4 regions of the Arthrobacter sp. 2RAF22 genome follow, and region 4 is predicted to be linked to each of the others. Evidence: riboswitches for the same ligand, from Rfam matches in the RefSeq annotation. Region 4 holds a riboswitch; each other region holds the start of a gene.
The links. Region 4 has a riboswitch for S-adenosylmethionine ahead of AB4068_RS06495 (DUF1737 domain-containing protein). Riboswitches for the same ligand answer to the same signal wherever they lie in the genome.

Region 1: linked by a shared signal. The riboswitch ahead of AB4068_RS00725 (aminotransferase class V-fold PLP-dependent enzyme) and the one ahead of AB4068_RS06495 (DUF1737 domain-containing protein) in region 4 are both predicted to bind S-adenosylmethionine.
Region 2: linked by a shared signal. The riboswitch ahead of metX (homoserine O-acetyltransferase MetX) and the one ahead of AB4068_RS06495 (DUF1737 domain-containing protein) in region 4 are both predicted to bind S-adenosylmethionine.
Region 3: linked by a shared signal. The riboswitch ahead of AB4068_RS10475 (hypothetical protein) and the one ahead of AB4068_RS06495 (DUF1737 domain-containing protein) in region 4 are both predicted to bind S-adenosylmethionine.

The regions. Positions count from the first base shown of each region.
Region 1 covers NZ_JBFRGL010000001.1:150,862-158,092, forward strand. The annotation lists gene aroA (3-phosphoshikimate 1-carboxyvinyltransferase) at 1-203, shown strand, start outside; gene rsgA (ribosome small subunit-dependent GTPase A) at 206-1,321, shown strand; gene hisN (histidinol-phosphatase) at 1,381-2,193, shown strand; SAM riboswitch class IV at 2,354-2,466, shown strand; gene AB4068_RS00725 (aminotransferase class V-fold PLP-dependent enzyme) at 2,502-3,914, shown strand; gene AB4068_RS00730 (class I SAM-dependent methyltransferase) at 3,966-4,742, shown strand; gene AB4068_RS00735 (metal-dependent transcriptional regulator) at 4,772-5,485, shown strand; gene AB4068_RS00740 (MFS transporter) at 5,512-6,963, opposite strand; gene AB4068_RS00745 (hypothetical protein) at 7,038-7,231, shown strand, end outside.
Region 2 covers NZ_JBFRGL010000014.1:13,833-21,063, reverse strand. The annotation lists gene AB4068_RS11770 (S8 family peptidase) at 1-1,881, opposite strand, end outside; SAM riboswitch class IV at 2,097-2,212, shown strand; gene metX (homoserine O-acetyltransferase MetX) at 2,226-3,347, shown strand; gene AB4068_RS11760 (hypothetical protein) at 3,349-3,768, opposite strand; gene AB4068_RS11755 (SGNH/GDSL hydrolase family protein) at 3,834-4,676, opposite strand; gene AB4068_RS11750 (alpha/beta hydrolase) at 4,746-5,393, shown strand; gene AB4068_RS11745 (RNA-binding S4 domain-containing protein) at 5,459-5,689, opposite strand; gene AB4068_RS11740 (DMT family transporter) at 5,714-6,769, shown strand; gene AB4068_RS11735 (glycine--tRNA ligase) at 6,857-7,231, shown strand, end outside.
Region 3 covers NZ_JBFRGL010000011.1:59,637-66,867, reverse strand. The annotation lists gene AB4068_RS10490 (matrixin family metalloprotease) at 1-800, opposite strand, end outside; gene AB4068_RS10485 (VIT1/CCC1 transporter family protein) at 848-2,035, opposite strand; gene AB4068_RS10480 (hypothetical protein) at 2,303-2,491, shown strand; gene AB4068_RS10475 (hypothetical protein) at 2,517-2,837, opposite strand; SAM riboswitch class IV at 2,852-2,971, opposite strand; gene AB4068_RS10470 (sodium:solute symporter) at 3,053-4,585, opposite strand; gene AB4068_RS10465 (helix-turn-helix domain-containing protein) at 4,889-5,464, shown strand; gene AB4068_RS10460 (ammonium transporter) at 5,735-7,150, shown strand; gene AB4068_RS10455 (P-II family nitrogen regulator) at 7,147-7,231, shown strand, end outside.
Region 4 covers NZ_JBFRGL010000005.1:64,860-72,090, forward strand. The annotation lists gene AB4068_RS06465 (GMC oxidoreductase) at 1-91, shown strand, start outside; gene AB4068_RS06470 (PAS domain-containing protein) at 88-489, shown strand; gene AB4068_RS06475 (cupin domain-containing protein) at 486-1,013, shown strand; gene AB4068_RS06480 (ornithine cyclodeaminase) at 1,289-2,320, opposite strand; gene AB4068_RS06485 (Lrp/AsnC family transcriptional regulator) at 2,480-2,911, opposite strand; gene AB4068_RS06490 (hypothetical protein) at 2,967-3,326, shown strand; SAM riboswitch class IV at 3,431-3,543, shown strand; gene AB4068_RS06495 (DUF1737 domain-containing protein) at 3,554-3,811, shown strand; gene AB4068_RS06500 (rhodanese-like domain-containing protein) at 3,808-4,218, shown strand; gene AB4068_RS06505 (O-succinylhomoserine sulfhydrylase) at 4,219-5,427, shown strand; gene AB4068_RS06510 (glutamate--cysteine ligase 2) at 5,424-6,692, opposite strand; gene AB4068_RS06515 (endonuclease domain-containing protein) at 6,916-7,231, shown strand, end outside.

The DNA.
Region 1 (7,231 bases), on a different contig from region 4:
TGCACGCCGGCGTCGTGCACAGCTACGCCGACCACCGCATGGCTACTGCGGGCGCCATCCTGGGGCTCGCCGTCGAGGGTGTCCAGGTTGAAGACATCGCAACGACGTCAAAGACCATGCCGGAATTCCCGCACATCTGGGCGTCGATGCTCACTGCCGGCGCAGCTGCCGCGGACACCGTTTCAATGGAGACAAGCAACTGACGATGGCTCGCGACGCACGCTCCTGGGATGAGTCCGATGTCCGGATCCGCCCCAACAAGAAGGGCACACGACCCCGTACGAAGGACCGCCCCAGCCACGACGACGCCGTGATCGGGCGTATCATCACAGTCGACCGCGGGCGCTACACCGCGATCGTGGGCGAAAGCTCGGACAACGAGCGCATCGTCATCGCGGCCCGCGCCCGGGAGCTCCGTCGCTCCCCTGTGGTTCCCGGAGACTTCGTAGCGCTCGTCGGCGATGTGTCCGGAGCACCGGACACCCTCGCCCGCCTCGTGCGCGTCGAGGAGCGAAAGACCCTCCTGCGGCGAAGTGCCGATGACACGGATCCGATCGAGCGGGCCGTCGTCGCCAACGCCGACCAGCTCGTGGTGGTGGTTGCGGCAGCCAATCCGGAACCACGCACCGGATTCATCGACCGCGCCTTGGTGGCAGCGTACGACGCCGGAATCGAGCCGCTGCTGCTCGTCACCAAGGCAGATGTCAAGGATCCGACGGAACTACTCGCCAACTATGTGAGCCTCGGTTTCCCCATCATCATCAGCCGGACGGCCGACGCAGGCGCCTCCGGAATCGACGCCCGCTCCGACGACGGCCTGTCCGCCCGCCTCGACAGTGACGCCGTCGGCCAGTTGCGGGACTACCTCGACGGCAAGGTCACCGTCCTCCTGGGCCATTCAGGCGTCGGGAAGTCCACTATGGTGAACGCCCTCACCGGGGCCGAGCGCGCCACAGGCGGGGTCAACGCCGTGACGGGGCGCGGACGCCACACCTCGTCCTCTGCCCTCGCACTGAAGCTCAGCGACGCCCCTGGCGGAAGCTGGATCATCGATACGCCCGGCATCCGTTCTTTCGGCCTCGCCCACGTGAACCCGGACCGCATCCTGCACGCCTTCCCGGACCTGGAGCCGGGGACGGAAAGGTGCGAGCGTGGTTGCAAGCACGATGCCTCCGCCGTTCGATGCGGGCTGGATTCCTGGGTCGCCGAAGGCCACGCGGGCGAGGCCGGCCCCGCCCGCCTTGCATCGCTCCGCAGGCTCCTTGGTGCGGACCCGCGCATGGAAGCCCAAGAGGCCAAGGAACTGGGTACGGTCAACTAACTCAGCGCATGCCGTCCTACCTCCCCGGCTCACCGGCGAATAGACGGTAGTTTGGAACCATGACCCAACCCGATTCGAGCTACAACGACGACCTACGGCTGGCCCATGTGCTGGCCGATTCCGTCGATTCCCTGACAATGGAGCGGTTCAAGGCGCTGGACCTCCAGGTGGAGACCAAACCCGACCTGAGCCCAGTCACCGATGCCGACAAAGCCGCCGAGGAAGCAATCCGTGGGCAGCTCTCCCGCTCCCGGCCCCGCGACGCCGTCCTCGGCGAAGAATTCGGCAGCACGGGCCACGGCTCCAGGCGTTGGATCATCGATCCCATCGATGGGACCAAGAACTTCGTGCGCGGCGTACCCGTCTGGGCTACGCTCATCGCCCTCGTGGACGAGGGCGAAGTAGTAGTGGGGCTCGTGAGCGCTCCGGCGCTCGGCAAGCGTTGGTGGGCGGCCAAGGGCTCCGGCGCCTACATGGGCCGGTCGCTGGCCGCCGCCACCCGGTTGAAAGTTTCCAACGTGTCCCGGCTCGAAGACGCCTCGCTTTCCTACTCCGAGCTTTCCGAGTGGAAGCAGCACGGGAAGCTGGACAACTTCCTGGGCCTCGAGAACGATGTCTGGCGCAGCCGTGCGTACGGCGATTTCTGGTCCTACTGTCTCGTTGCCGAGGGCGCCGTGGACATCGCCGCCGAACCGGAACTCCAGGTCTACGACATGGCCGCCTTGGTGCCGATCGTCACCGAGGCCGGCGGACGCTTCACATCCCTGGATGGCGCGGACGGCCCCTTCGGCGGAAACGCCGTCGCCACTAACTCGATCCTCCATTCCGAGGTCCTCAAGAGGCTCAACCCCGAACTCGACGACCTTCTGTAGCCCCTCCTGTTCACTGAATAAACGACGGCGGACGCCCCCTTTTAGGGGCGTCCGCTGCTTTTTCTTCGGCTGAAGGCACATTTTTCGGGCGGTGTAACAATCCGCTTAACAATCGCGGTCACATTGGAACCCGCCTCGCCGGTGTCCTACTCTCTTTACAGGTCACGAGTGCCAGCGCGAAACCCCGGTTTGCTGGCCGGCAACCCTCCATCGCGGCGGGGTGCCCCGGGTGACGACCCGGCCGGTCCGGAACGGATGCGGCAAGCGCGGACCCCCTGCACGCAGGGGTCCCTCTTGAGTGAGGTCCCATGAGCACAGCCACAATTACTTCTACGGCTCTTTCGCAGCACCACGAAACCGCACAGCAGCTGCCTCGGGCATCCCGCCCGCTGGCCGCGGTCACCGGCGCGGAGTTGCAGGCACCCCTGATCCAGGGCGGCCACATCCGCTACGCCAACCTTGACTACGGCGCATCCGCACCTGCCCTGACGGTTGTTTCCGCGTACCTCAACGAGATCCTGCCGTACTACGCGAGTGTGCACCGCGGCGCAGGCTACGCCTCCCAAATCAGCACCTCCGTCTACGAAAACGCCCGCAACATCGTCCGTGACTTTGTTGGCGGACGGCCGGACGATTCCGTCATTTTCACGCGCAACACCACCGATTCCCTCAATCTCCTGGCCGGCTGCCTGCCGGTCACAGACGGCAAGCACACCGACGAAGTCCTTTACCTGGACATCGAGCACCACGCAAACCTGCTGCCGTGGCAAGGCGTCCCCCACCGAAGCATTGTTGCCGCGGAAACCTTGTCGGAGACCGTAGCCAATGTCCGCACAGCCCTCTCCCATGGTGGCGTCAGCCTCCTGGCTGTCACCGGCGCGTCGAATGTGACCGGCGAAATCCTGCCCATCAAGGAACTAGCTGCCTTGGCCCACGAATTCGGGGCGCGGATTGTGGTGGACGCGGCGCAACTTGCCCCGCATCGCCGCATCAACATCGCCGCCGCGGATGTCGACTACTTGGTTTTCTCGGGGCACAAGCTTTATGCCCCGTTCGGCGCGGGGGTCCTGGTGGGCCGTCCCGACTGGCTCGACGCCGGCACGCCGCACCTGGCAGGAGGCGGCGCCGTCCGGGAGGCACGCCTCGATTCCGTCAGCTGGGCCACGGGACCGGCCAGGCACGAAGGCGGCTCGCCGAACGTTCTCGGTGCGGCCACCCTCGCCCGGGCCACACAAGTCATCGCCAGCCTCGACCACGACGAATGGCACGCCCACGAGGCCGCCATCCGCTCGCACCTGGTCGAAGGCCTCAAGGAAATCGACGGCGTGACCGTGCACCAGATCTTCAGCGACACCGATCCCGAGGACACCATCGGCGTCGTGAACTTCTCGCTCCAGGGCTACGACGCCGGACTTGTGGCGGCCTATCTTGCGGCCGAGCACGGCATTGGCCTGCGCGACGGGCGCTTTTGCGCCCACCCGCTGCTCAAGCGCCTCGGTCTTCCCTCCGGATCCCTCCGGGCCAGTTTCGGCGTAGGATCGCGTTTGGAAGACGCCACTCGGCTCATCGCGGGCATCCAGGCGCTCAAGAGCAATGGCCTCGGTTGGGACTACGTGGTGGACGCCGGCCGTTGGGTGCCCGCGAACGATCACCGCAGCTACCCGGAATGGGCTCCCAACACTCCCGGGACCGCGGGCGCAGCTCCGTGCAGCACCGACTGATTGCGGTAGATTCGTAGGGTATTTTTTCCTGTCCTACGAAGGAGTTTCCGCGTGGCCCCGCGACCCAAAGGCACGTCAGCCGGCCCCAAGCTCTATGAGGAACGGCGCCTTGAACTCGGTCAGAGTTTCCAGGACGGCGGAGAGCACTATGACCGTGTCCGGCCCGGATACCCCGCGGATTCAGCTGACTGGCTGCTGCCGGAAGGCGCGCGGGACGCGGCAGACATCGGCGCGGGCACCGGAAAGTTCACAGCGCTCCTCGTCGAGCGCGGGCTGGCGGTGTCCGCAGTGGACCCCTCCACGGACATGCTCACGCAACTGCGCAAAACGTATCCACAAGTGATCGCCCTGGAGGGCACGGCCGAGGCAACTGGACTCGCGGACTCAGCATTCGACGTCGTCAGCGTTGCCCAGGCATGGCACTGGTGCGATCCCCTCGCCGCCAGCACCGAGATCGCCCGGATCCTTCGGCCCCAGGGTGTGATCGGCTTGATCTGGAACCAGCTGGACACGTCGGTGCTCTGGGTCCATCGTTTGTCTCGCATCATGCATGCCGGCGATGTCCACAAACCGGACTTCCGGCCTGTGGTGGGCCGGGAGTTCACGGGCCTCGAAAGCCATGTGACGCGTTGGGAGGATCCCGTGACTCCGGCGGATATCCTCGAACTCGTGAAGTCGCGCAGTTACTACCTGAGGGCGAATGAGACCACCCGGGCCAAGGTGACGGGCAATCTCGAGTGGTACCTTTTCGAGCATCTGGGCCATGCCGAGGGCGAGGTCATCCCCTTGCCCTATCTCACGCAGAGCTGGCGGGCGCGCAAAGCCTGATGCGGCCTGTTCACGATAGGCTTGGAACCGTGAAGACCAGTGCGCCCTCCTCCTCGATCGAGGACTACGTCAAGGTCATCTACTCCTTCACGGAGTGGCAGGACAAACCCATCACGTCCTCACAGCTCGCGCAACGGCTCGGCGTCGCCAATTCCTCCGTCTCGGAGATGGTCCGCAAGCTCAAGGACCAAGGGCTGGTGGACCACCAGCCCTACAGCGCCATTTCCTTGACCCCCCAGGGAATGCAGCTTGCCCTGGGCATGGTCCGCCGCCACCGCCTGATCGAGACCTACCTCGTGAGGGAGTTGGGCTACAGCTGGGACGAAGTCCATGACGAGGCCGAGATGCTCGAACACGCCGTTTCGGACACCTTCATCGATCGCATGGCCACCAAGCTGGGCAACCCCGGACGCGATCCCCATGGGGACCCCATCCCTGCCGCGGACGGTTCGGTGAGCCTGCCGCATGCGCACCGCATGATCGAGCTCGACGACGGCCATTCCGGCAAGATCACGCGGATCAGCGACGAAAACCCGGAGTTGCTGCGGTACTTGTCCGCAGAGGAAATCGACCTCGACGCCACCATCCAGGTGATTGGCCGCAAGCCGTTCGGTGGTGCCCTGGTGGTCCGGATCGGAAAGGGTCCGGGCAGCCGCGACTATGATCTCGCGGATGAGGTCGCCTCGGCGCTCTGGGTGGCCACCGACGTCGAACACGACGGCTGCGTCCTCGCTGAACACTAACGAAGCCGTGTTGTGGAAGGCGCTGTTCAGGCGCGCTGGGCAGCCGTCCCGCCGTCGTCGGGCGCTTGACCTTCGGGAGAGTCCACTACAGCAGCGCCCAGCACCGGGTTCCGGATCCCGACGGCGGATGCCACCGCCCCGAGGAAGAACAGCACGGCCGTGACCACGACGGCGTTCATGAGGCCTTGGCGGCTGAAGACCGGGCCGATGATGAGCCCGGCAAACGCGATGCAGATCAGGCCTGCGATACGGGCAACAGCGTTGTTCACTGCGGAACCGATCCCTGCCTCTTCCGTGGGTACCGCGCCGAGGATGGCCGCGGTGAGGGGCGCCACCAAGGTGCTCAGGCCGATCCCGAAGACGATCTGCCCGGGCAGCACTTGCGTCCAGTAGTTCAAGGGCTCCTGGACGGCCAAGGTCATGAGGAAACCGATTCCGCAAATGAATGGTCCGGCCGTCATGAACCACCGCGGACCGTATTTGCCGGCCAGCCCGCCGAAGAATGAGGCCGTGAGCATCAGGAGGACCGTCGCGGGGAGCAACGCGATGCCCGCCGTGGTGGCCTTCATCCCTCCCACCTGCTGCAAGTAGATGCCCACTGCGAAGAAGCCCAATGACAGGGCGCCGTAAATGGCGAGCGTGGCAATGTTTCCCCAGCCGAAATTTCGGATGCCGAAGAGCCTCAGGGGCAGCATCGGTTCAGGGGTCCTGGCCTCGTGGACCAGGAAGAGGACCAGGCCGACGGCTCCGAGGGCGAGCGGCATCCAGACCACCATGTTGCCCCAGCCCATGCGCCCTTGTTCGATGAAGGCGTAGACAGGGCCACCGAGTCCCACCATGGCAAGGAACGCGCCGAGGTAGTCGATCTTCTTGCTCGTGTCCGTGGCGGCATCGGACTTCCGCAGCCCGGCGAGGATCGGCCAGACGGCGACGGCCGGAATCACATTGATGAAGAAGATGACGCGCCAGGACAGCAGATCGACCGATGCGCCGCCGATCAGCGGCGCGACGATGGCGGCCGCGCTGGTCCAACCGGACCATTGGCCGATTGCCTTGGACTGCGCGGGACCGGAAAAGAACGTGACGATCATGGCAAGCGAACTCGGGACAAGCAGGGCACCGGCGATCCCCTGGAGGGCGCGCGATACCACCAGCACCTCGCCGTTCCAGGCGAGGCCGCAGGTGACGGAGGTGAGGGTGAAGCCGGCGAGTCCCCATTCCAGGATGCGTGCACGGCCGAAGTGGTCGGACAGGGATCCCGCGACCAGGATCAGCGCGCCCAAGGTCAACAAGTAGGCATCCACCACCCATTGCTGGATGACAAGCCCACCACCCAGCTCGCGGCCAATCGCCGGGAGCGCGAGGTTCACCACGAAGCCATCCAAAATGGCGATGAAGGAAGCCACAATAGCCACAACAAGGACCCGCTTTTGAAGCGGGGTGCTTGGCTGCAGGGCCGCTGCGTCGGTCATGAGCACAGCCTACGCCTGCTTGTCAGCTCCCGTCCGGATTCCTGCCCGATCCTGCCGCGGCGAAAGTCCCGTATCGTTGAATGGTGATTAGCAGACGTGACGCCGCACTGGCCCTTGATATTTCGATGGAAATGGCCCAACGCCACGGCATCCCCTCCAGGCTTTCACAAGCCGAGCTGAACGAACTGCAAGACAATCCGCCCCAGTGGCTCGTCCAATCCCGCGCCAACCGCACCGGCAAGCGCCCTGTCTGGGTCCACTTGAGCTGCGTCGT
Region 2 (7,231 bases), on a different contig from region 4:
AATGGCGAAATTCGGAACGATCTGTCCCGCGGCGTAGTTCACGTTCGAGGCGTTCGGTCGCGGAGTCCCTCCAGCGTAGGCGGTGATGAAGCCGAACGACGAGGGATTGGCCACCGTGATGTTCATCGCGACGGCGGAAACACCGGAAGAGGGAATACCGCCGCGGCCTGTGACTTTGACGTTGATGGTCTGTCCGGGGGCAACGGGTCCGCCGACGCCACCGGTGCCGTCACGGGTATCCAACTGCCGGAACGGGGCCTGGGCGGAGAACGTCCCGGGAGCGGGCGACGCGCCAGGCGTGAGGGAGTAACCGGTGATGTCGGCGATGAGCTGGACCGTGCCGTTGGAGCTGTTCGTGAAGGAAATCGTGCCATCCGACCCCACCGGCGTGATCGCGAAATTCGGGACGATCTGCCCTGGGGCAAAATTCAGGTTCGAGGTCGCCGGACGATTTGTTCCGCCGGCGTACGCGGTGATGAAGCCGTTCGACGTCGGGTTGGCCACCGTGATGTTCATTGCGACAGCGGAAACTCCGGTCGCCGGGAGGCCGCCGCGTCCAGCAACCTTGACGCTGATCGTCTGGCCGGGGGCGACCGGCCCGTTGACGCCACCGGTCCCGTCCCGCGTGTCAAGCTGCCGGCAGGGGGTCGTGGCCGCAAATCCGCCCAACGGGTCTTGCGACGGCGAAAAGAGCGACGGGCTGACGTACAGCAGCCGGTTAGGCATGCAGTTTCCGGTTGACTGGACTATTCCGGCTGTTGCGCCGACGGTCAACGTTGCCGAGACCTGCGCGGGGCTCCACGAGGGATGCATGGCGAGGAGCATCGCGGCCGCTCCTGCGACGTGGGGCGAGGCCATTGAAGTTCCGCTGAGGACATTGGTCGCAGTATTCGAGGTCGCCCAGTCGGAGGTGATCTGGACCCCTGGTGCGTACAGGTCGACGCAGGGACCGTAGTTGGAGAACCCTGCTTGGCTGTCGTTCGGGTCGCTAGCAGCCACGGTGAGGGCTGCGGGCACTCGGCCAGGGGAGCGTGTGCACGCGTCGACGCTGCTATTTCCTGCAGCCAAGGTTACCGTGATCCCGCTGTCAATCGCGCCTTGGACGGCGGCGTCCAGGCTCTGGTCCGTACCGGTCAGGAGGCTAAGGCTAAGGTTGGCGACAGCGGGTTGACCGGCTTGGTGATGCTGAACGATCCAGTCGAGAGCGGCAATGACATCGAGTGACGATCCGCCCCCGGCGCAGTTGAGCGCTCGTACGGGCACGATCGTTGCCGCTTTGGCCATCCCAAAGGTGGCTCCTGCTGCGATTCCCGAGACGTGCGTGCCGTGGCCGTTGCAGTCTGTGGTTCCCTTGCCGTCGTCCACGCCGTTGTTGCTTCCAATGCCGACGGCGTTATATCCGACCGTCACGCGTCCGCCGAAGTCTTGGTGGGTGGCCAACACGCCGGTGTCCACCACGTAGATCGGTACCCCGGCGCCGCTCGAAGGCGGCGTGTAGCTCCCAGACAAGGGCAGGGATCTCTGGTCGGTCCGGTCAAGGTTCCAGGGTGCCGGTGCTTGAGTGTCTGAAATCCGCACCGGCATATCCCGGTCCACGGACACAACCCGGCTCGACTTCGCCAACGCAGCGGCCTTCGCTGGCGTCGCCGTGACGACCGCGGCCTTCACGGCATGCGTGAACGTCTTGTCCACCGAGACTCCCTGCGAGCGCAGCTCCGCGGTCTTCCCGTCAACGTCGGTGCCTTCGGCGTAGTGGACCACGTATCTGTCTTCGCCTGCTGCCGGAGTCGTGTCGGCGTGCGCCGGCAGCGGCACTCCCACGGTGAAACCTGATACCAGCAAGAACAGGGCTATTGGAACGACGCCGGATGGCTTTTTCACGAGCTTCAATCTTCCTGTGACGCACAGTGGCGGCGGAGACATCCGAAGGATGCAGACTGCTGCGCCCAATTCTATCTCCAGTCACACAGGCATCACCCGTCTCTTCAATTTCAGACATCCACAACCCCGGCTTCGTGAACAAAACGCGGCCAAGTGTCACAAAGCTGTCATAATCTTCGTCAGAAGGGGTCCGGTTTTCCTAGACTCTTCCCATAGGTCATGAGTGCCAGCGACAGCCCCGGCTTGCTGGCCGGCAACCCTCCTTTCGCGGCGGGGTGCCCCGGGTGAAGACCTGGCCCTTCGCTGTGTTGGCGGCGGGCAAGCGCGATGTGAGGTGTCGACGAATGACAATTGCTGCAACAGCCATACCCCTTTCCGGTACCCAGGACGGAACCCTCAAGTATGTTTCCGTAGGAGGGCTCGAACTGGAGGCCGGGGGTTTCCTCCCTGAGGTCGTCCTTGCGTACGAGACATGGGGCCGGCTCAACGCCGACGCTTCCAACGCCGTCCTCGTGGAGCATGCACTGACCGGCAGCACCCATGTGGCCCGTGGCGAGAGCGATGAAGAAGGCTGGTGGGAGCAACTCGTTGGTCCCGGCGCCACCATCGACACGGACCGCTACTTCGTGGTCTCCGTCAACATCGTGGGAGGCTGCTACGGCAGCACCGGGCCGTCGTCGAGCGCTCCTGACGGCAAGCCGTGGGGCTCCCGCTTCCCGCTCGTCACCCTGCGGGACAGCACCATAGCCGAAGCCCGGCTGGCCGACGCCTTGGGGATCCACAGCTGGCATACCGTGGTGGGAGGGTCCATGGGCGGTGCCCGCGCACTGGAATGGGCCGTCAGCTATCCGGACCGCGTCAAGCGATGTGCCGTGATTTCGATCGGGGCGTACAGCACTGCCGAACAGATTGCGTTCGCGCAGGCCCAGACTCTCGCCATCCGGCAGGACGCCGACTTCAAGGGCGGCGACTACTACGGCCAGGCAGCGCCCGAGGCGGGGCTGGCCCTTGCCCGGCGGATCGCCCACATCACCTACCGTTCGGCGGATGAACTGGACTTCCGCTTCGGCAGGAACGCCCAAGGCGGCGAGGCGCCCCTGCAGGCTGCGGCCTTAGGGGACCGGGGCCGCTACCAGGTGGAGAGCTACCTCGACCACCAGGGACGAAAGCTGGTCCAGCGCTTCGACGCCAACAGCTACATCGCCATCACTGAGGCGCTCATGAGCCACGACATCACTCGCGGCCGGGGCTCATTGGAGGACGCGCTGTCCGTGGCCACGGCGAAGTTCTTCGTTGCCTCGGTGGACTCGGACCGGCTCTATTTCCCGGAACAATCGCACGAGCTGGCCAAGGCCTTGCCCGGAGAAGTCCCCGTTCATGTGATCGAGGCGCCCATCGGGCACGACGGTTTCCTCACCGAGATCGGCCAGCTCGGCCCCCAGCTGCGGGAGGCGTTCTTCGGCTGAATCAGCCGTTCATGATCTCCTGGCGGAGCTTCATGTAGTCCTCCATGGCAATTTTCCCGTCGCTGTACTCCTGGTCGAGTTCGGCCAGTTTCCGTGCCCGGTAGCCTTGCGGCGCGCTGTCCGGCTGGGGCGCGCTGTTCGCTTGCGGAGTAGACGACGGCGGAGCGGCCTGAGGTCCGGGCATTCCCACCGGGGGTTGCGGCTCAGCCGGGAAGATGACCGGGGGTTGCTCCGGGTATCCGACGGGGTAGTGCTGTGGAGGATAGGGCTGCCCGGGGTAATCCTGCGGAGGATAGGGCTGCCCGGGGTAATCCTGCGGAGGGAAGTCCCGTAGCCTGCGCTGGCGCGATCGGTTGTACATGCGGATCCCCATGGGAATCAGCCAAGAGCAGACGATGATCCAGAAGATCACATTGTTCACGGTGGAGGGCCTCCCTAGTCTTTCACCAGCTTAGCCCCGCTCCCTGTGACCCACACGGCTCCCGTTCAGCTCCGGGGCAGGATGGTGTCGGCAGGACCGAAGACGGGTCCCGGCGTCGGGCGTTTCGGCAGGATGCCGTCGCCGGAGGAGCGGTGCCGGATCCGGCGGATGACCCACGGGACAAAATACTCCCGGGCCCATACGAGGTCGCCCGAGCGGGCCTCGCGCCAGCTGCGCTGGGGGAGCGGCTTGGGGAACAGCGGCTCGAGGTTGTGGGGCACATTGAGTGAATCGAGGACCATCGCCGCGATGGTGTGATGGCCGAGCGGCGAGAAGTGCAGGCGGTCTTCGTCCCACATCTGGGAGTTGGAGAGTTGCCGCAGGGACCACATATCGGCGATCACGGCATCGTGGCGGGCGGCCACCGTGCGGAGGTTTTCGTTGTAGATGGCCACTTTGCCGCGGATCCGGCCGAGGACCGATGACGCGGTGTCCGGACCGTTGAAGAGAACCACGGTGGCGCCGTCGGAACTCAGGGTCTGCACTGCGGCATCGAGTTTCTCGGCCAAGGCGTCGGGATCGCCGCCGGGACGGATGAGGTCGTTGCCGCCTGCGGAGATGCTCACGAGGTCCGGCTTGAGGTCCCTGCACGGGCCAAGTTGTTCGTCGAGGATCTGCTGAAGCAACCGCCCGCGGATGGCCAGGTTGGCGTAGGCGAAATCCCGGTGTCCCCGGCTCAGTTCCTCGGCTACGCGGTCGGCCCAGCCACGATGTCCCCCGGGGTTGTTGGGCTCGGGGTCGCCGATCCCTTCGGTAAAGGAATCACCCAATGCCACGTAGCGGGTCCACGGATGAATCCGTTCGTCCGGCTTTGGTCCCACCGTGGGATCAATGTCACTCACGTCCATATCCTGCCTCTTGCTGCAACGCCACGCGCCCGTAGCTTGTTACTCATGGGTAACTGCAAGAATAGTCCCATGAGTCAAGCTTCCGCCTTTCCTGCCCCGGTCGTTTTGTGGTCCCACGAAGAGGAGGAGCGGGCTGGCAAGCCATTGCTGGTCCTGTTGCACGGTTACGGGTCCAACGAGCAGGACCTCTTCAGCCTTGCAGGCTTGTTGCCCCAGGACTTCGTCGTCGCTTCGCTCCGTGCGCCGATCGCGACGGGCCCGGGCTTCACGTGGTTCCCGCTCACGGCGTCCATCGACTATTCCATCGATGCCGTCAAGGACGCCGCGGAGTACGTGTTTTCCTGGTTGGACTCCTTCAAGTCCAACCACAGCTCGGTGACGCTTCTCGGCTTTTCCATGGGCATGGCCATGGCCACCTCGCTGTTGCGGCAGCGCCCGGCGGACTTTGCCGCCGTCGTCGGGCTTTCAGGCTTCGCCGTCGACGCCGATGCGGACCCCGCATTCCGCGACGCCGAACTGGACGGTTCCGTGCCGCTCTTCTGGGGACGGGACCAGCAGGATCCTGTTATCACCCCGGACAAGATCGAATACACCATGGACTGGGTCCGAAAGCACACGGACCTCACCAAGGTGCTCTACACAGGCATGTGGCACGGCATCAATCAGCAGGAAATCGGCCACGTTGGCGAATTCCTGGAGCACAAGGTCCTCTCGTAGCAACGCGGGGTCACTTACGGCCCATCCCGAAGTACGTTATGGGCCGTAAGTGACCCCGCGTTGCCCTAGGAAGCGGCCGCGATCCGCACCGTCTGTCCGTTGACGGTCACCGTATCGCCGACATGGAGTTGGCGGCCGCGCCGATCGTCGATCTCGCCGTTGACTTTGACCAGGCCGTTCTTGATGAGTTCCGTGGCTTCCACGCCGTCCTCCACCAGGTTGGCGAGCTTCAGGAGCTGGCCGAGTCGGATCATGTCGTCGCGGATGGGGATTTCTTCGATTTCCGGGTTGCTCATACAAGCAATGATGCCTGAAGTGAGGTGGTGAAAGTGCCGCAATCGTCCCGTCCCGCCATCCGAAGCACCTCCCGTCCGTTGCTCACCGGCCTGCTTCTCGCGGTGGCCAACGGTACCCTGCTTCCGGTCCAAGGCCGGATCAACAGTGCGCTGGGGGCAAAGCTCGACGACGGCGTGGCGGCCGCCGTCGTCAGCTTCACTACCGGGCTGGTACTGATCGCCGTGATCGGCCTTGCGCTGCCGAAAGGCCGCGCTGGTTTGCGCCGGATAGTGCCTGCCGTCAAGGAGCGCAGCTTTCCGCGGTTCTATGTGGTGGCTGGCGGGATCGGCGCCCTCTACGTGATTGCCCAATCGTTCACCATTGGCCTTCTTGGAGTCGCGTTGTTCACGGTAGCCGTGATCACAGGGCAGACCGTGAGCGGCCTGTTCGTGGACCGGCTCGGCATCGGTCCCGGCGGGAAACGCTCGATCACGGGGGTCAGGATTTTGGGAAGCATCCTGACGATCGCCGCCGTCGCCTGGGCCGTGTCGCCGCGCCTCGGGGCTGCGGCCGACGTCGGGTCCTTGCTGTTCCCGATCCTGTTGCCAGTCGTGGCGGGTTGCCTCATGAGTTTCCAACAAGCCATGAACGGGACTGCCACGATGCATTACGGCAGCCCCATCGCCGCGACGCTGGTGAATTTCGTGGCCGGAACGGTCATTCTCTGGATCGCCTGGCTCATCAAGGTGTCGTTGCTTGGTCCCGGCCACGCCCTTCCTGCTGAGTGGTGGTATTACGTGGGCGGCCCGATGGGGTGCGTCTTTATCGGCCTGGCTGCTTTGTTGGTCCGCAGCCTCGGTGTTTTGGTCACGGGGCTGGGGATGATCGCCGGGCAGCTGCTCGGATCCCTCGCGCTTGACCTGATCCTGCCGGCTCCGGGAACCTTGGTGGCTTTCCCCACGATCCTTGGCACCTTGCTGACCCTGTTCGCCATCATCGTCGCCACGCTGCCTTGGCCGAAGGGCGCGCTCTCTCCCGCCGTCCCGCCAAGCGCCATTCGGGCCAGTCCCGGAGGCAGGACAGCGGTCAAAGGCCGGTAGGCTAGGACACGCAGCTTCCTGCACAGCATTACCTTCGCGCACAACCACGGACCGCACCCAGCGGCCCTGTAGAACATTGGAGTACCCATGGCAGCAAAATCCGTCCTCGACCAGGTCATTTCCCTCTCCAAGCGGAGGGGCTTCGTGTTCCAGGCCGGTGAAATCTATGGTGGCTCCCGGTCCGCGTGGGACTACGGCCCCCTCGGTGCCGAGCTCAAGGAAAACATCAAGCGCCAGTGGTGGCAGAGCGTTGTCCGCGGCCGCGAAGACGTGGTGGGCCTGGATTCCTCCGTGATCCTGCCCCGCCAGGTATGGGAAGCCTCCGGCCACGTCGAGGTGTTCTCCGACCCCCTGGTCGAGTGCCTTTCCTGCCACAAGCGCTACCGCGCCGACCACCTCGAGGAAGAGTACGAGGAAAAGAAGGGCCGTCCCGCCGAAAACGGCCTCAAGGACATCGCCTGC
Region 3 (7,231 bases), on a different contig from region 4:
TCAAGGCCAACCACGTGGCCAAGTTCGTGTTGGATCACCGCGGAGACGTAATGGGCGCCGCCGGAGACGCCCAGCAGTTCCGTGATTTGCGGGGCGTCCAAGTCCAGGCTTCCCGAAACGTAGCTCTTGGGTCCGGTGCCGAAGCTGTACATGGTGCTGCCGCCGGTTCCGATGACGGATCCTGTCAATGCGGGAGCCGCCTCGGGAGTGGTCCAGGAAATCAGCAGCGGTGCCCAACGGTCTCCGTAGAGCGCGGGCTGGTACGGCTTGCGCTTCTCGGAGGGGGTTTCCTTGCTGGTGCCGTCGTCAACGAATGTGAGGCCCGTAGCAGCGGCAATCTTTGCAATGGCGTCGGCGATGAGCCCCTCGGATCCGGCCGGGGCGAGAGCCGCGTTGACCACGTAGTGCAGTGGCCGGCACGGAGAGTAGCCCACGGGGGTGCCGTCGGCATTGGTGGCCAGGAACTTGAAGGAGTTGCTGGCCACCGCAGGCTTGGCGGGGGAGCCAAGCGGGTGGCCGGCTTCTTCCAGGCCAGGCGGCGGTGTATCCGGCGCGCGGGCCGCCTTCGGCTGACTTTGTCCGGGAGCCCCGCCCGGCCCGGAGCTACTTGCCGTGGCGTGGGCGGACGGGGCCAGGTTCGGAAGCAAGCCGGTGATTCCAGGGTCGCCCCGGAGGAATCCACTGACCAACACGGCTACGGCAGCGACCACCGCCACCAGCATCAAATTTCGGAACAGCGCGAGCGCGGTGCTGGGGCGCTTGGGCGGCGGGCCGCCGTCGTACCCGTAGTTTGAATGCAAGTCTTCCCCCAAATCCCCGTACCCGGCACCCCAGCGGGCCGGCGGTACTAACCGATGACAGCGCCGAAGACGAAGCCCAGCCCATACGTGGCCGCGGCCGCGCCGAGACCGATGGCGAGCTGCCGGAGGCCGCGGGTCAGCGGCGAGGTTCCGGACAACAAGCCGACGACGGCGCCGGTCGACAGAAGCGCGATGCCCACCAGCGTACCGGCCACAGCAAGCGCCGCGAAGCCGGTCATGCCGAAGATGAACGGCAGGATGGGCACAATGGCGCCCGAAGCGAAGAAGCAGAAGCTCGAGATCGCGGCGCCCCAAGCGGAGCCCACGGCCTCGTGCTCATTGACGGTTTCTTCCACTTCGGGGTGCAGGGAGAGGCTGGGATCGCAATCGCAGCTGTAGACGCCCATGCGTTCAGCGGCCCGGTGTTCGGCGGCTTCGCGGGACATGCCCCGGGCCAGATACACGAGAACCAGCTCGTTGTGCTCGATGTCCAGGGCCGGGGCTGCGGTCAGCGTGGCCTGGGTGGGGCGGGTGGCCTTGAGGAGCTCGAGCTGCGAGCGGACAGAGACATATTCGCCGGCACCCATGGACAGCGCGCCTGCCAGCAGGCCTGCGATGCCGCTGAACAGGACCACAGTGGCGGGGACGCCGGTGGCCGCCATGCCCATCACGAGTGAGAGGTTGCTGACAAGGCCGTCGTTGGCGCCGAATACGGCCGCGCGGAAAGTGCCGGACAACCTGTTGCGGCCGCGCGTCGCCAGGCCGCGGACTACTTCCTCGTGGATCTGTTCGTCAGCCGCCATGGCGCGGGTCGCTGCTGGATCCTTCGCGTAAGGCGAGCGGCCTTCAGCCCTTTGGGCGAGGGCCAACACGAACACTGATCCAAAGTTCCGGGCGAGGAAGCCGAGCATTTGGCTTCGGATCGAGGCCGCCTTCGGCATGCCGGCATGTTCCCCGAGGAGCTTGAGCCAGTGTGCCTCGTGGCGGCCCTCGGCCTCTGCGAGTGCCAACAGGATTTCGCGTTCCTCGCCGTCGCGGCGCTGCGCCAGTTGGCGGTACACGGCGGCCTCGGCCCGCTCGTCCGCCAAGTACTGACGCCAGCGCTTGATGTCCGACGACGACGGGGGAGTCTTGGGGGCCGCTTCATCTTGCGATGGACTGCTTTGGTCCGAGGGATTGTCGGGATGCGCGTTGTCTGGATCTGTCGGGTTCTGTGGATCTGCGTGCGGGTGCACCGGGACTCCTGGGTTGCTGGGGCGGGCTTCATCGCCTCATTGCGGCTCCACTCTATCGCCAATTTCCGCGGTTTTTCGGCTGGCAATCCTCACTGGACATTTTAGGCGCGCCTCAAAAACGGGAGGCTCCCGGGAGGCCTTGACCGCGGCTGGGGGCAGTGCTGGGATGGATGGACAGGGTCCACGAATTGGCGGGGTAGCGTGGTGACCGGCTGCCTCATGTGCCTGTGCGATGGGCTCAGCGGCACGTCGAACGGAGGTTGCACCATGGACAGCACCGAAACCCACGCCCGTCACCCCGACCGTCCCACGGTCGAGGCCGATCCCGCCTACGACTACAGCGAAGACCTTGAGGTGGACGAGGACTGGGAGGAACAATCCGAGGTCCTCGACGACGACGAACGGGTGGTTCCGCTCGACGCAGAGGAACACCGCGAGGACGAAGAGTTCGAATAGCCCCGGGCTCGCTAAACCCTGGGCGCTAAAACGCGCTCAGGATGAAGTGCCTCTGCACGCCTGCCCGGTGCCCGGTTGCCGCCACCGTCAGGGTGAGTTTCCGTGTGGCGGGGAACCAGCGGGCGGGCTGGACCGCTTTTGAAAGGGCTTGGGTGATGAGCCGCGGCTCATGGTGCCAATAGCGTTCCAGGTTTCCGTCCACGACGAACGTGACGGAGCCTTGGGAGAGGTCGACGCCGGGAATCACCCGGACGAATTCGTCCACCCGGCGGGGACGGGGCGACAAGAGGGTGCTGGGCTGGGTGGTGCGGTCGGCTATGGCGGTGGCGCCGTTTTCGAAAGGCATGGCCTTCTCCTGTGGAGTTGCTCTTGCCCGTTCGGTTGTCTCTGGTCCGAGCCGGGCCGCTTCTTCATCCGAACCACCCGTGAACATGGGGTTGGCGTGTGGCAAGTCGGAGCTTGGCGCCACATCTCTTGAAGCTCTTCCTACTGTACATGCGACGGCGGCGCCGCACCCCGGAAAAAGGTGCGGCGCCGCCGTCGTACTTGACTCTGTGAAACTTAGTGGCTGGCCACCGGGTGGGCCTCCAGCGGGAGTTCCTCGGTGACTCCTCCGGCGACGCGACGGTCCCATGCTTCGCGGACCTGGGGCTCCGTGGGAGGCGTCAGCAGCGAGACCACGACGTACACCAGCAACGAGGCTCCGAGGCCCCAGTAGATGGGATCGTTGGCGTAGACGCCGTCTTCGCTGGGAATGATTCCCGTGGCATAGGCGATCAGCAGGGCCAGTGTGAGTACGGACCCCACGGCCATGGACCAGGCCGCGGCAATACCGGTGCCCCGCTTCCAGACCAGGCCACCCAGGATGGCAACCAGCAGGCCGCCCACCAGGATGTCGTAGGCGATGGTCAGGGCGACCACGACGTCTTGCGCCGCCATGGATATCAACACGGCCACGATGCCCAGTCCGAGGACCCAGTAGCGGTTGGCCTTGACGTCGTGCTCGGGGTTCTCGGTGTCGTCGGTGTTGATGGTCTTGCCGAACCAGCTGGCCACGAACGGGACCACGTCGGCGCGGGCAACGGTGGCCGCGGCGATGAGGGCTCCGGAAGCCGTGGACATCATGGCCGCGACCGCAGCGGCCATCACGAGGCCGCCGATGCCGATCGGCAGGATGTGCGTTGCAACCTCGGCGTAGACGACGTCCTTGCCGAGGGCCTTCACGTCGATGTTGGGCAGTGCCACGCGGGCGGCAAGGCCGATCAATGCGCCGGCGACGCCGTACAGGACGCAGTAGATACCCGCGGTGGCACCGCCCCAACGGGCCACCTTGGGAGTCTTGGCGGTGAAGACGCGCTGCCAGATGTCCTGGCCGATCAGCAGGCCCAGGGTGTAGACCACGAAGTACGTGATGATGGTTTGTGCCCCGATGCCGTCCAACTGGAAGAAGCTGGCGTCAACGCGGGCACGGATGCCATCGAAGCCGCCTGCGGCGTTCAGGACGAACGGGAGCATGAGGAAGAAGATGCCCACGGTCTTGATGATGAACTGCACCTGGTCGGCGAGGGTGATGGACCACATGCCGCCGATCGTTGAGTAGACCAGGACGATTGCGCCGCCGACGGCGATGGCGAGCCAGCGCTCCCAGCCGAAGAGTACAACGAAGATGGTGGCGTAGGCGCCCGTGGACGTGGCGCACAGCATCAGGGTGTAGGCGAGCATGACGATGCCGGAAGTCTGTGTGGCGCGCTGTCCGTAACGCAGGCTCAGCATCTGGGAGACCGTGTAGATCTTCAGCCGCTGGATGGTGCCGGCGAAAAGCAGGCTCAGGAGGAGCACGCCCGAACCGATCGCGACAACCAGCCACATGCCGGAGACGCCGAACTTGTAGCCGAGGCCGACGCCGCCAACCGTCGATGCGCCGCCGAGGACGACTGCGGCCATGGTGCCGGTGTAGAGCATCGGACCGAGGCGGCGTCCTGCCACGAGGAAGTCGCTGTTGTTCTTGGTGCGCGACTTGCCCCACCAGCCGAAGGCCAGCATGGCGAGCAAATACACCACCACGATCGCAATATTGATGAACGAAGAGTCCACGGTTGGCTCCTGAAAGTGATGCGCAGAGCCCTTGGGGATTCCGACGCCGGTCCGCTGGGTTTCGTTGCGGGTTGCGGAAGGTCTCTGCGCTGGTGATTGGGGAGAGTAGTCTGTGATGTATGCCTCACAAACAACACTTGTTGCCTATGAGGATACGTAGTGATGCGAGTAACAGTCAAGGTGCTGTCTCGCCCAGCGGACTCATCGGCGCTCCTCCAGCTTGCCAAAGGCCCTGCCGCGCGGGCGATCCGGCTACTATTGCTGCAATGACAGGGCCGCAGAAACGGCCTGAAAGGTTCGTGAATGAAGGCTCTCCCCGTTGAACCGAGCAATGTCCCCGTTGCCATCGGTTCCAGAATCCGTGCCGCCCGCCAATCGCAGCGGCTCACCATCGAGCAGGTTGCCGACGCCACCGGCCTGACCAAAGGGTTCCTGAGCCGGGTGGAACGTGACCTGACATCGCCGTCGGTCGCTTCCCTTGTGACGCTTTGCCAAGTTCTTTCAGTCTCCATCGGCGATCTTTTCGCCGCACCTGAGACGCACCTGACGCGGCGCGACGATGGGCCGCGGATTTCGCTTGGCGGCCAGGGAATCGTGGAGCGGCTCCTGACCGCCCGGTCGGAACGACGGCTGCAGATCCTACAGGCTTCCATCGAGCCCCGCGGCCGGGGAGAAGCCGAGCTTTACGCCGTCGATTGCGACGTCGACGTCCTGCACGTGGTCAAGGGCCGCATCAAATTGATCCTCACCAACGAGGAGTACGAACTCGAAGAGGGGGACACGCTGTCCTTCCCGGGCCGCGAGCCGCACACCTGGGTCAATCCAACCGACGAGCCCGTTGAGGTGCTCTGGATCCTGGTGCCGGCAGCCAGCCGCTGACGCCGGCACTTTGCGATACGGGACCGCATGTGGCCGACACGCGGCGTAACACGCCTGAAACATGACTGACTCCGGGATTTAACCCTGGGGCCTTCGGTGTTACGTGCCTGAAATGATCCGTGCCGACTGCTGAAACAGGGCGACTGTACCTTCGAGTCAAGGCAACTCGTCAAGGTCGGTATCCCGTGGGGTACCAGGACCTGTTCGTTTTAAAAATGGTCTCGCCGTGCGGGCGCCATGGAGCGCCGTATATGCAGGAAGGCTCCCGAAATGACCCCAGTATTCTTCAGCGTAGGGCTGGATGTGAACCCCCAGACCCTCGATCCAGGCGCAACAGCCTGGATGCTTGCAGCTTCCGCCCTCGTCCTTCTCATGACGCCAGGTTTGGCGTTCTTCTACGGCGGCCTGGTCAGGATGAAGTCCGTCCTCAACATCATGATGATGAGCTTTGGCGCCATCGGCGTTGTCGCGGTGGTCTGGGCCCTGTGGGGTTACGGACTCGCGTTCGGCCCGGATACCCTTGGCGGATTCATCGGAGATCCCTTCGCGAACTTCGGACTCAGCGGACTGGCCAGCGTCATCGGCGGGAAAGCCCCGGGGTTGCCGGACATGGTCTTCATAGGGTTCCAAGCCACCTTCGCCATCATCACGGTGGCACTGATCAGTGGCGCGGTGGCCGAACGGGTCAGGTTTGGCCCCTGGCTGCTGTTTGCCGGCCTCTGGGTCACCATTGTCTACGCTCCTATTGCCCACTGGGTTTGGGGCGGCGGCCTCTTCGGATCCACAGGGATCATCGGCAGCAAGATCTCGGCCCTCGACTTTGCCGGTGGCACCGTCGTCCACATGAACGCCGGCATGGCAGGGCTGATGCTTGCGGTAGTGCTCGGCAAGCGGCTCGGATTCATGAAAGACCCCAACATCCGGCCGCACAACCTCCCCTTCGTGATGCTCGGGGCAGGCCTGTTGTGGTTCGGGTGGTTCGGATTCAACGCCGGTTCGGAACTGGCCGCTGATGGAATTGCCGCGCTCGCCTGGACGAATACCCTCTTGGCCACAAGCGCGGCGCTCCTCGGTTGGCTGCTTGTCGAAAGGCTGCGCGACGGCCACGCGACGTCCCTTGGTGCCGCATCCGGCGCGGTCGCCGGCTTGGTGGCGGTCACCCCGGCCTGTGGATTCGTGGACCCCATTGGCGCCATCGTCATCGGCGTCATCGCGGGTGCCGTCTGTGCACTGGCCATCGGACTGAAGTTCAAGATCGGCCTTGACGACTCCTTGGATGTTGTTGCCGTCCACTTTGTCGGCGGCCTGTGGGGGACCCTGTCCCTCGGATTCTTCGCGGTACCCTCGGCAAAGACTGAAGGCGGCCTTTTCTACGGCGGCGGCCTGAGCCAATTCTGGCCCCAAATATTGACGGCCTTGGTGGTCACTGCGTGGACGGCGATCATGACGACGCTCATCGGGCTCGCCATCCACAAGACGGTGGGCATGCGCGTCAAGGAGCACGAAGAGCTGGCCGGCATCGACATCACGGAGCACGCGGAAACAGCCTACGAGCTGGCCATGATTGGCGGGTCCTTCAATCCGGGAGAACCGCAGAACGGCAAAGCTCCGTCGAGTTCCAGCGGTGACCCAGAAGCCAGCTCCAACGGGAAAACAGATCGGATGCGCAGCAAGGCGTCGACGTGAAACTGGTCACGGCCATCGTGAGGCCGGAGCGGATCGACGAGGTCCGGGAAGCTTTGGAACACTTTGGAGTCAACGGGATGA
Region 4 (7,231 bases):
TTCGTGGAACCCGACCATGACAATGGTCGCCTTGGCGCAAGACCTCGCCGAAAGACTCGAGGCCGACGGCGGAGCGGCGGCAGCGCCATGACTGTCGCCCCGGCGCTGGACCCGGCGCTCCTTCCCACGGTTCCGCCTATGAGTGTCGCCGATGTGCTGGACCGGCAGGACGGCGTGTACTGGGTGGTGAAGGACGCGAATTCGGTCTTCCTGTGGGTCAACCAGAACTTCGCGGACCTGGTGGGCATGGATAAGTCGGAGCTGATCGGGCACCAGGACTCGCGCGCGGAACACGTCGCGCACGACAAGGAAGTAATGGCGAGCGGAAAGCCGTTGCTCAACTTCCACGAGACCATCGCCGTCCCCAGCAAGGACGGCGGCATGGTGAATGTGGACATCGTGACCCAAAAGGGGTTGCTGCGGGCCCCGGGCAGCAAGGACATCATCGGCATCACCGTCTGCTTCTCGCTGAAGGACCCGGTCACATGAGTGGATTCGCAGAGGACTGGATCAAACGGTTGGACATGTCCCCTGCTAGCGTGGGCGGCTGGTTCGCGCCCGCGCTCGTGAGCAACGAGGACATCGCCGGATCGGCGCTGCCTCCGCGTTTCGGCGTCGACCATCCGCTCTACAGTTCCAACTGGTACCTGCTGGAGGCGGGTGAGGTCCTCCAGTTGCACGCCCTCAAGCAGGACGAATTGTGGTTCTTCCACGTGGGGACACCGATCAGGCTGCACGTCTTCTCCCGGGAGCTCGGACTTCAGGACTTTGGCTATACCGAAGCCTTGTTGGGGCCGGATCCGGAAGCAGGCGAGATGTTGCAAGGAGTTGCCCCGAATTCCACCTGGTTCGGTGCCGAGTTGGCCGGGCCGGGGTTCGCCTTGGTGAGCTGCAGCCTCGCACCGGGATACGAGAGATCGGACTCCGCGAAACCAACGGCACGGGACATCGAGTCGCTCGTCATGAGGTTCCCCGGGCATGCCGAGCTGATCCTGCGCCTGGCGGTGGTGTAGCCGGGGCCGGCGGGATGGGCTGGGCAGGCGGGATGCCCGGATAAAACGTCTGGTGCGCCGGTTCTGGGGCCGGCGCACCAGGCTTCTCCCACCCAACTGACTAGCAGTAGTTGTCGTTTAGAGGCTCCAAAACGACAACAAATGCGTGGGCCCACGCCGCCCGGGTTCCCTGGCCGTGGGGCCCCGCCGGCGAGGGTCCCTGCCTGAGCTCGCGAAGGCTGGGAGCCGACGGGGACTTGCGAGGCGAGGGTGGCGGTGGGGACCAGTTGGGCATCTCAGGAGCCGATCGGCGACAGTTCCCGCACCAGGCCGAAGAGGTCCTTGGGGTCATCGGGATTAGCGACGAGGTCAATCTCCTCGAAGAACTCCGAACCCTCGACGGCATCGCGGAGATAACGCAAGGCGGAAAAGTCCTCGATCGCGAAGCCCACGGAATCGAATATCGTGATTTGGTCCCTGGAGGTCCGGCCCGGAGCGTGCCCGGCCAGGACCTGCCAGAATTCGGTGACGGGAAAATCGGCGGACATTTGCTGGATCTCGCCTTCAATCCGCGTCTGGGGATCGTACTCCACAAAGACGTCACCGAGGCCGAGGATGGCAGCGTCGAGTTCAGTCTTCCCTGGGCAGTCGCCTCCGATCGCGTTGATGTGGACTCCGGGCGAAACCTGGTCTGCCGTCAGGATGGTGGCGTTGGCCTTGTCCGCCGTGCACGTGGTGACGACGTCGGCTCCCTCCACTGCATGGGCCGCTGAGCCTGCGATGGTGATCTCGAAGCCGAGGGGAGCCATGTTCCGGACGAACTTCTCCATCGCTGCCGGGTCCGTGTCCCAGATCCTCACACTGTTTATACCCAGGGCCGCCCGGAAGGCCAGCGCCTGAAACTCCGATTGGGTTCCGGTTCCGATCATCGCCATGATCCGGGCATCGGGGCGCGCGAGCTTCTTAGCTACCATGCCGGACGTGGCCGCCGTCCGCAACGCTGTCAGCACTGTCATCTCCGCAAGGAACGTCGGGTAGCCGTTGTGGACGTCGGACAGGACACCGAAAGCTGTCACGGTCTGGAAGCCGCGCGCGGGATTCGAGGGGTGTCCGTTTACATACTTGAAGCCGTAGGTTTCCTGGTCGCTGGTGGGCATCAGCTCGATGACGCCAAATGGCGTGTGGCTTGCCACTCGCGGAGTCTTGTCAAAAGATTCCCACCGCTGGAAGTCGTCTTCCAGGTACTGCATCATCTCCGAGATGATGGTCTCCGGGCCCCGTCCGGCCGTCCAACGAACCATATTGCGGACATCGACAAAGCGCGTCATATGCGCTCCTTTCCCTCATAAGCACTGTTGCTACGAGGCTAGGGAGCGGCGATATGCATCCACAATTGCCAAAGTATGTACTTTTCATTGAAAACATGCACAAAATGATGACTGCTTATGCACACAATGATCAACGGCAGGCGCCCGTCATAAAAGCGACTATCGCAGGACGGAACTGAGCAGCAGGCTCGTCTCGCTATTGACGATCCCCTCGATCCCGCGGATCCTGCCCAACACCTGGTCAAAGTCGCTGAGGCTTTCCGTGCGCAACTCGGCCACGAGATCCCAACCGCCGTTCGTGGTGTGTAGCGCCCAAATCTCGGGAAGTCCGCGGAGTTGGCGAATGACCTTGTCCGCCGACCTTCCCTCCACGGCAATGAGCGCAATGGCCCGGATCGCAAGTGGATCCACCTCGTCGCGCACCCTCGCGGTGAAGCCAACGCTGGTCCCCGAGGAGACAAGACGCTCAAGCCGGCTATTCACGGTGGCCCGAGCAACGCCCAGCTTGCGCGCAAGGCTCGCCACGGAGGCCCTGCCGTCCTCCCGGAGAGCGGAGAGGAGCTGGCGGTCAAGGTCGGTGAGTGCTGCCATAAAGATAAACGTATCGCCCATTCCCCAAGCGGGCCTGAGTCCGTAGGGTATCGACATGAGCATCTACATCAGCCCCGACTCTGCTGCATGGTCCCTGACGGCCATGGCGACTGGTGCGTCAGCGGGATCAATCGATGATGCAAATGGCATGTCCAACTTGGTGAAAGAAATCTACGAGACAGAAGGTTTCGAAGCCCTGTCGGGTGTGGTTTTTGCCTTGGCTCATCACAACAGCCTCTCGCTGCATGCACTCGCCACGGCCACCGGGATATCCGTCCACGAACTGCTGGAAATCCGGAAGCATCAAGGTTCCACTTTTCATCACTCCCCTACGGCAGTAGCGTCGCGGTTCGACGCCATTCCACCCCGGATCCAGGCGAGCCTGGAACCGCTGCCCAATGAAACCGAGTCCTAGGACGCTGGCACCCCAGCCCTCGCCAGCCTGGCTGCCGTCCGGTTACGGAACATGACGACGGCCGGTGATGCAGGCCGCCGTCGTGGATGTTATTTTTCTTCTTGAGTAATGAGCACCAGCGTGAAGCCCTGACTTGCTGGTCGGCAACCCTCTCTCCGGCGGGGTGCCTCAGGTGACTACTCGGCGTATCGACACTTTCGAACTGCAAGCGTGACTGAGGAGCACCAATGCCTGAACCCACCGAAGAAAAACTCTCGTACCGTCTCATCACGGGCCCTGACACCAAGGAATTCTGCGAGCGGATCTCCACCGCTCTCGCGGAGGGATACGTGTTGCACGGCAGCCCGGCCGCGACCTTCAACGGCACGGACGTAATCGTGGCACAGGCCATCGTCCTGCCCGCGGCAATCGCGAGCGCGGATGCCGCCGTTGCCAATGCGGTGGATCAGCTTGATGAAGAGTTCGACGGCGAGGGCCACGCATGAGCTACGCAGGCGACCTCAGCCCGCACGACGCCTGGGCCAAGCTTGAGCAGGGCGCCATCCTGGTGGACGTCCGCACCGAAGGCGAGTGGGCACACATCGGCATCCCGGACACCAAAGCCACCGAGAACGATCCCCTGTTTATCCAGTGGAACCTGGCCGGAGGCATCCCCAACACCCGTTTCATCGAAGAGTTGACGCAGCAGGCCCCGGAGGCGGACGGCACCGAACTGGTTTTCCTCTGCCGCTCCGGACAGCGCTCCATCGCCGCCGCGATTGCCGCCACCCAGGCCGGCTACACCTCCTACAACGTCCTCGAGGGCTTTGAGGGCGAGCCGGACCGCTACGGCGAGCGAACCGTGAACGGCTGGAAAAACCGTGGACTTCCGACGAACCTGGGGAACATCTAAGTGACCTTCAACCCTGACGCCGCCAGCTGGAGCCCTGACACCCAGGCCGTCCGCGGCGGTCTTGACCGTACCAACTTCCAGGAAACGTCCGAGGCCGTCTTCCTGAACTCCGGCTTCGTCTACGAGTCCGCCGCAGCCGCCGAGCGAGCATTTACGGGCGAGGACGAACGCTTCGTCTACTCCCGTTACGGCAACCCCTCCGTAGCTACCTTCCAGGAGCGCCTCCGCCTGCTCGAAGGCACCGAAGCGTGCTTCGCGACGGCGTCGGGCATGTCCGCTGTCTTCACCGCCCTCGGTGCGTTGCTTGCTGCCGGTGACCGAGTAGTTGCCGCCCGCTCGCTCTTCGGCTCCTGTTTCGTCATCCTCAATGAGATCCTGCCGCGCTGGGGCGTCGAGACCGTCTTCGTCGACGGGCCTGACTTGGACCAGTGGCGTGCCGCTCTGTCCGAGCCGACAACGGCAGTGTTCTTCGAGTCGCCGTCGAACCCCATGCAGGAAATCGTGGACATCGCCGCGGTGAGCGAGCTGGCCCACGCGGCCGGCGCCACGGTGGTCGTCGACAACGTCTTCGCCACTCCCCTCCTGCAGCGCTGCGGCGATCTCGGAGCAGACGTGATTGTCTACTCGGGCACCAAGCACATCGACGGCCAGGGCCGGGTCCTCGGCGGAGCGATCCTGGGCACCAAGGAGTTCATCGACGGTCCCGTCAAGCAGCTCATGCGGCACACCGGTCCGTCGCTTTCCGCGTTCAACGCCTGGGTCCTGACCAAGGGCCTGGAGACGATGGCGCTGCGTGTCAACCACTCCTCGGCGTCTGCGATGCGGATCGCCGAGTGGCTCGAGGAACAGCCGGCCATCAGCTGGGTCAAGTACCCGCTGCTGAAGTCGCACCCGCAGTTCGAGCTCGCCGCAAAGCAAATGAAGGCCGGCGGAACTGTGCTCACCTTCGAGCTGCTCCCCTCCGCGGGGCGATCGGCGAAGGAGGCCGCTTTCGCGCTGCTGGACGGGCTCGCCGTCATCGACATCTCGAACAACCTCGGCGACTCCAAGTCCCTCATCACCCATCCCGCCACCACCACGCACCGTGCCATGGGTCCGGAAGGCCGCGCGGCAATTGGCCTGAGCGACGGCGTCGTGCGGCTTTCGGTGGGGCTGGAGGATGTGGACGATCTCATCGGGGACCTCGAGCCGGCCCTCAAGCAGGTCTAGCCGGGCGCTTCGCGCCAGTCCTGGCGCACCCAGGTGAGGACGGGTTGCGGCTTGGTGTCGCTCTCGTCCCTCTCTGAGCGCATCGTGATCTGGACGGCGTGCTCGACGACGGCGGCCAGCCCGGCGGCGTCGGGCGCGCTCCCGTTGCTCTCGCTCCAGCGCCCGGCAACACCACGCTGTTCGATAGCGCCGTTGCCACGGCTCAAGATGGCTGCCACGCCGGTTTGGACCAAGTCGAATTCACCCTGTTCGGCGAGCACGGGTTCCAAGTATTCCACCAACGACCAGACGACGTCGGCGGCGGGTTCCGGGCGAAAGGTTCCGAAGTCCAGCAGTTCGGTACGCAGTCCGAAGTTGCTTGCTTGCCAGGACGCCATCCGCAAAAGCGCAGTGGGCACGGCAGCGGGCTCTATTCCGGCATGGTATTCACGAACAGAAGTCTCAACCAGTGCCCTGACGAGCACCGCGATGAGCGCCGCATCCTCGGCCCGGAGGCAGACATCGGCCACCCGGACCTCCACCGTGGGAACGTGCCGGGACAGCCTGGCGTCGAAGTAGACCATCCCCTCGTCCAGCAGCACTCCCGTTTCGATGAGCCTCCGGACAACCCGCCGGTAAGCAGCCAGGGACCCGAAGATGGCTGACGGCCCCGACGAAGGCCAGCGGTTCCACGCCTGCGTCCGATAGCTCTCAAAACCCGTGGCCAGGCCACGCCAGTAGGGAGAATTGGCGCTCATCGCCGTGAAGACCGCGAGCTTGTCCCGGATGCGGTCCAAGACCATCACGCCTTCCTCGGGGGACTCGATCGATGTGTGCACGTGGAATCCGCACGTGAGCTGTTCGTGCGCCGTGATACCGAACCGTTCGAGCATGATGGCGTACCGGGGATCCGGAGTGGTGTGCAACGCGGCATCCACGGGCGATGTGGCCAACGCGGCGATCCGAGCGCCGTGGCGCCGAGCGGCATGACTGGCGAGGCCGCGCCCCCTGCGGATCTGGTGCAGGAGCTCGGCGTAGCTGCGGCATGGGCGGGTCTGGGTTTCGATCTGCTCAAGTTTGAGCTCGTGGCTTAGGCCGGTATCGGGACCGTCGATCTCCTCGAGGGTGGGTCCGGGTTCGGTGCCATCCTGGGCGGCGTGGGCAGCGTCATCGTGGGCGGCGCCGTCGTGGGCGGGGGCCGAGAGGAGCGCGTCGGCAAGCGCGAGCGGCTCGCCGGTCACGGGATCGACGATCAGCAACTCCTCTTCCACACCAAAAGTGCGCACGGATCAATTGTGCGCCATGGCAGCCTTGCGGAGACAGACCGGGATTTTGCGGGCCGCCCGAGGGATTCTGCTGGATCACTCCGACAGGACCGGGGGACAGCCTCTATTTTCCGGGCATTAGCGATAAGCCACCCCCGGGTGATCCAGCAGAATGTCCGCCAACTCATCCACATACGGCACATTCCCTGGGGCGTCAGCCGCAATTCCATGGATAGCTGGATCCATGGATGCTTTGGAATTCCTTGCCACGGTGGGTGGGGTCGCGCGCGTGGGCCTACTGCGCGCCAGCGGCTATACGCCCTCAGCCATCCGCAAGTTGGCTTCCGCCGGGGCACACCAACCGCGAAAAGGCGTGTGGGCCCTCCCGTTAGCGGATCAGGAATACCTCACGGCGATCCTCAATAACGGGCATGTCACCTGCGCGAGCGCAGCTTTACGCTACGGCCTGTGGATCAAGGACAAGCCCATGCGCGTGCACCTGGCTACGCGGCACTGCCGGGGCCGGGGCTTCGTCCGGCATGGCGGCCTACGCCTATCTC